One region of the Paenibacillus sp. FSL K6-0276 genome, then DNA from elsewhere that is predicted to be linked to it. Evidence: predicted binding sites of a transcription regulator. Region 1 holds the regulator's gene; the other holds the start of a gene.
What was found. The regulator NrdR, encoded in region 1, represses ribonucleotide reductase genes. The targets are predictions, from matches to a motif close to AACACNATATATNGTGTT.

Region 2: the regulator NrdR is predicted to act here: its motif matches at 1,641-1,658, upstream of MHH52_RS10110 (adenosylcobalamin-dependent ribonucleoside-diphosphate reductase).

Annotation. Positions count from the first base shown of each region.
Region 1 covers NZ_CP150276.1:1,954,774-1,957,785, reverse strand. The annotation lists gene MHH52_RS08930 (MFS transporter) at 1-980, shown strand, start outside; tRNA gene MHH52_RS08925 (tRNA-Lys) at 1,113-1,185, opposite strand; tRNA gene MHH52_RS08920 (tRNA-Ala) at 1,196-1,271, opposite strand; gene nrdR (transcriptional regulator NrdR) at 1,429-1,905, opposite strand; gene MHH52_RS08910 (alpha/beta-type small acid-soluble spore protein) at 2,070-2,288, shown strand; gene MHH52_RS08905 (lytic transglycosylase domain-containing protein) at 2,368-2,931, opposite strand; gene coaE (dephospho-CoA kinase) at 2,928-3,012, opposite strand, start outside.
Region 2 covers NZ_CP150276.1:2,208,050-2,211,061, reverse strand. The annotation lists gene MHH52_RS10110 (adenosylcobalamin-dependent ribonucleoside-diphosphate reductase) at 1-1,476, opposite strand, end outside; gene MHH52_RS10105 (SNF2-related protein) at 1,873-3,012, shown strand, end outside.

The DNA of each region.
Region 1 (3,012 bases):
AAAAAATGATCGTAATCGGCTTAGTACTCTTCAGTGCATCGGAATTGATCTTTGGTTTAGGCACGCATGTATCCGTTCTTTATATAGCCAGAATTCTTGGAGGTATTAGTGGTGCATTTATTATGCCTGGTGTCACTGCCTATGTTGCAGATATTACCTCAGTAGAGGAAAGACCTAAGGCAATGGGTTATGTTTCTGCCGCCATTAGTATCGGTTTTATTATTGGCCCAGGGATCGGAGGTTTTATTACTGAACTAGGTATACGTGCTCCATTCTACTTTGCTGCTGGCTTTGCCTTAATAACTTGTATTTCGTCGATATTTATTTTAAAAGAGCCATTATCCAAACAGCAGCTTTTGGAAATCAGTAAGCTTAAAAAAGATACCAACTTTATCAGTGATCTGAAACGATCGCTTCACCCAGCATATATTATTGCCTTTATAATAGTCTTTGTTCTGGCCTTTGGTTTATCAGCATATGAAACTGTATTCAGTCTGTTTTCTGATCATAAATTCGGCTTCACTCCACGAGATATTGCAACCATCATTACAATAAGCTCAATCTTTGGGGTGGTTGTACAGGTCTTTTTGTTTGGTAAAATGGTAGATAAACTCGGTGAAAAGAAGCTCATCCAACTGTGCTTAATTGCTGGCGTAGCCTTAGCGGCTGCATCCACCGTAATCTCTAACTACTTAACCGTTCTGCTAGTAACCTGCTTAATCTTTCTCGCATTTGACCTACTCCGTCCAGCATTAACGACCTATTTATCAAAAACTGCTGAAAAAGAGCAAGGCTTTGTCGCTGGAATGAACTCAACCTATACTAGCCTCGGTAATATCATCGGACCTGCATTAGGCGGAGTATTATTTGATGTCAATATCAACTATCCGTATCTCTTTGCGGCTGTCATTATGTTTATTGGTCTTATAATTACGATGGTATGGAAAGAAAAACAATCCGCTAGTGGATTGGTAAACTAAGCCGAGGAACAACCTACTCAAGCTGTCGAGAAAATCTCGACAGCTTTCTTCATGTCCAATTATTTAATATAAAGAAGAGATCGCCAGATACTTACACAACAAAAAAACGGCATTTCTGCCGTTTCTTTAGGATGGACTCTCAGGGGCTCGAACCCTGGACAAATAGATTAAGAGTCTACTGCTCTACCAACTGAGCTAAGAGTCCATATGATGTTTGGTGGAGCCAAGGGGGATCGAACCCCTGACCTCATCGCTGCCAGCGATGCGCTCTCCCAGCTGAGCTATGGCCCCAAACTAATATTCTCAGAAGTATGTAATCACATATAAAATTCAGTTCGGTGTATTTAAGTCATTTTGACAAACTTAAGCGCCGTAGGCGACTCCTATATAATATAAAAAATCGCCTTCGCTGTCAACACTTTTTTAGTCATTAAAATTGCCACAAACCCTATATTCCCTCCAGATCTGTTGTGCTCTTAGACAGCAGACCTTTCAGTTCCTTCATGAACATGTTAATGTCCTTGAACTGGCGGTATACGGACGCAAAGCGAACGTAAGCGACTTCATCTACTGGATAGAGCTGCTCCATAACCAGTTCGCCGATCTGTTGGCTCTCTACTTCAGCTACGGCGATGCCGCGTAGGGACTTCTCCACCTCAGAGACGATCTTTTCTAACCGTTCTACAGAGACCGGTCGTTTTTCGCAAGCACGGATTAGACCACGCAGAATTTTATCACGGCTGAATTCCTCGCGGCTACCGTCTTTTTTGATCACGATTAACGGTGTTTCCTCAATCATTTCAAAGGTTGTAAACCGTTTGCTGCAACGCTCGCATTCACGCCTGCGGCGGATTGACTTATTCTCATTCGCTGGTCGAGAGTCCAGTACTTTAGTATTTGTGTGATCGCAGTAAGGGCATTTCATAAGCTTCATCACTTCCTATTACATAATGGTATTTGTCCCGGTCCGTTAAACATCCGGCTTTTGAAGAGCTATTTCATTTTTTCCAGAAATCACCGTTTATTTGTTGTAATGATTATGGCAAGTCCGGCACATAATACAGTTACCAACAGAGGAGGTGAACAGCAATGAGCCAAAGCAGCAGCTCCAATAACCTTGTAGCTCCAAATTCCCGCGGTGCCTTGGAACAACTTAAATATGAAGTTGCCCAAGAACTAGGAATCACGCTTTCCCCAGATGGTTACCAAGGCAATAAAACTTCTTATGAAAATGGTTCGATCGGTGGTTACATCACTAAACGTCTTGTAACCCTGGCAGAACAACAATTGGCAGGTCAATTCAAATAACCTGTCCACATAAGCTTACTGAAGAAGTATTAAACGACCGACAGGTCGTTTAATGCTTCTTTTTATACATAACACGGTTTTAGAATTCGCTGTAAATATCCGTGTACTGATCATAGTAATAATTGACACGCTGTACATAATGGCGAGTTTCACCAAACGGAATATCCTTAATCGTAGCATCCGTTCCATCCCAGATTCCCTCATCCAGCCATTTTTGAACTTTACCCGGTCCAGCATTATATGCAGCGATAATCGCTGTACGTTTACCTTCGAACTGACGGGATAATGTTGAAAGATACCAAGTACCTAGTTCAATATTTGCCGATGGTTCATTCTTTAACTCCTCCATAGATACATCTGGAAGCTTGGCCTTTTCAAGGGCCCATTTCGCGGTATCCGGCATAAGCTGCATTAAACCTATAGCACCTTTTTTGGATTCTCGTCCAGTTTTGAAGTTCGTTTCCACTCGGATAATCGCAGTCACAAGAAACGGGTCTATATCGTACGTAATGCTGTGCTTACGGATCTCATCTTTATAATGGATCGGATAAAACCAAGACATCCAGTTCGTACTCAGAAACAATATTGCAGTAAAACCAACGAATAACAGAAGAAGGACTCTCTTTTTACGCAACCATTTCATAATAAGCCCAGCCTGTCCCAAAAAACAGCAACCTGTTGTTCAGTGTGCGCAAGATCGCCACTGTTGTCAATGATATAGTCC
Region 2 (3,012 bases), 250 kb from region 1:
GCCGCTCATTAAGTATTTCTCAGTATCAAAAGCTAGGAAGGATCCCTTCTCACCAGCAATCTCTGCCGATGCAAGGTACGCTTCACGAGCCATAAAGCCGTACAGCTTGTCCAGAAACTCCAAAGATTCCGGACTACCGTAACGGATGTTCAATTTGATCATAAGCTCCGCTAGTCCCATCGTTCCTAGACCCACACGGCGTTCATTTTTCTGATTCGCTTCATTTTCCGGGAAATGATAAGGTGTCTTATCAATGACATTGTCCAAGAAACGAACGGAATAACGCGTCGTAGTCGCGAGATCTTCCCAGTCTACATCATGATTCTTCTCATCGTAAAACTTGGACAGGTTCACAGCGGACAAATTGCAGACTCCCCAGCCTGGCAGCCCTTGCTCCCCACATGGGTTCGTACAAATGATCGGATTGAAATACCAGCTGTTGGACATCTGATTGTAGTATTCCATGAACACTACGCCCGGCTCCGCAGATTTCCAAGCCGACTCGATAATGGTGCGCCACACATCACGCGCTTTAACGGTGCGATAATGAATAACGTTTTTGCCCGCAGCCTTCCACTTGTCGAGATCGCCATCCCACATATCGTTATAGTCAGGATCTGTCGTATCCGGGAATACGAGATCCCAATCCAGATTTTCTTTTACAGCCTTCATAAAGCTATTGCTCACACATACCGAAAGGTTAGCATTAGTGACTTGACCCATCGTTTGCTTCACGGTAATGAAGTCCTCAACATCCGGATGCCAGTCATTAATCATGAGCATAAGCGCACCACGGCGGCTACCGCCTTGTTCAATTAATCCAGTGGTATAGCTAAACAGACCGCCCCAAGATACAGAACCACTGGATGAACCATTCACACCTCTCACAATCGCACGGCGTGGACGTAGTGATGATAGGTTAATCCCTACACCGCCACCACGAGCCATAATTTCTGTCATTTCAGCCAATGTCTGCATAATACCGCCACGGCTATCTTTTGGAGAAGGAATTACATAACAGTTGAATAGTGTTAGTTCTTCACTAGCGCCTGCACCAGCCGCAATACGTCCACCCGGCACGAGCTTCCAATCATCCAGAATCGAACGGAATTTACCTGCCCATTCTTCTTGAAGTTCAGGTGTCTTCTCAACAGAAGCCATAGCTGTAGACAGACGATCCCACATTTCCTCTGGTGTTTTTTCTATATTAAGCGTCAGCTTTTCAACATCTGATTTCACAAGTTCGCCGCTGCGCGTCTTAACGGTTACGATTCGGCCGCTACGTTCTACGATCTCTCCGACTTCCTTCGTTGGAAACTTCGGATCATCCTTTGTTAGAACGAGTACAACATCGCCCACTTTAGCATTGTTGCTGTCGGCATCCTTCCAAGCATAACGATCCAAAAATATTTTTTCACTTAGCCCTTCAAGGCGTTGCTTACGTTCCACATTACTCAATAAAAAAACCTCCCGCATTGTAGTAAATATCAGTTCCATTCCAAGGTGTGGGCTTACGTTTTGTGACCCACAACAAAAACTTCCTTACACTTATCTTCCGCCTTACGGTGTATGTAGGAAGTTCATCTTGTCAATAACAAATACCAGCTGAGCGCCCTATAAACCCACAAATTCAAGCTTTTGTCACAATATATTGTGTGCGTCAACTTTTAAACTATACCACATATTGTATCGAAGGTCTTTTTCGAAAATAGAGTCAAGCAGCCGAAATATCGCAAACCTTGCCGCGTTTTCTCGCTTTTACTCTCTTTTTTAAAGGCTATCGAGAAAAATAGAAGGTTATGAATTCTCTTGTTTAAGAGCATACTACTTCTACGAATGATGATATGAATTAGCGCCTGAGGAGGCTGTACCATGACGCAATTATTCCGTAATTCACTACCCCACAAAGGTGGGAAGCCCGCGCCTATACTGCCTGTTCCTCTTTCTTTTGACCGGAATTGGCTGCAGGATCTAGAACTCAAACTGGAAAAAGGCGGTCCGTGGGGAGATTTCCGTCTGTCCAGGCTTGCCGTGCAAGGAGAACAAACGGGTCTAGTAACAAGCTTCGATGAGCTGCAATGCATGAAGCATTTATCCGGATTATCCCCACTTCCTCATCAGCTCGATACCGCGCATAAGGTTCTGTTTGAGATGTCAGGCCGCGCGATTCTTGCAGACGAAGTTGGACTAGGAAAGACGATTGAAGCTGGACTTGTACTCAAGGAATATCTTGTTCGCGGTCTCGTCTCTAAAGTTCTTATTCTGGTACCCGCTTCCCTCGTATTGCAGTGGGTCCGCGAGCTGAATGCCAAGTTTGGCATATCAGCTATTGCACAGAAAAAAGCATACTCCTGGGGAAATGCGATTGTCGTCGCATCTATGGACACCGCGAAACGTGATCCACATAAAGAAATGCTGCTGGAAAATGAATATGACATGTTGATTATTGATGAAGCCCACAAGTTGAAGAATAAGAAATCGACTAATTATCTATTTGTACAGCAATTACGCAAGAAATATTGCCTGCTCCTAACCGCTACTCCCGTTCAGAATGATCTGGGCGAGCTATTTAATTTGATCACTTTACTGAAGCCGGGGCAATTAGGAAATCAGGGCGATTTTGCTTCAAATTTCGTCGTTGATAAACGGCAACCCAAGAATGAAGGTCAGCTAAGGGACGAGCTTTCGAAGGTGATGATCCGCAATCGGCGTGGTGAAGGACCTGTTAACTTTACGAAACGAAAAGTCCGTAATATTCCGCTAGTTCTTTCACAGGAAGAGAGAGTATTATATGACGCTGTCACTTCTTTTGTCAAAGACCAGTATCAAGAATCGGGCGGCAATCTCAGTAGTATGCTTTCCTTGGTAACGCTTCAGCGCGAGGTGTGCAGCAGCCGGGATGCCGTCTTCATCACTTTAGTTAATCTGATCAAGAAGCTACCCGCTGATTCTCCGAAACGCGATCGGATGATGGAGCTATTGCAGACACTTCGTACGGTTAAAACCAACACC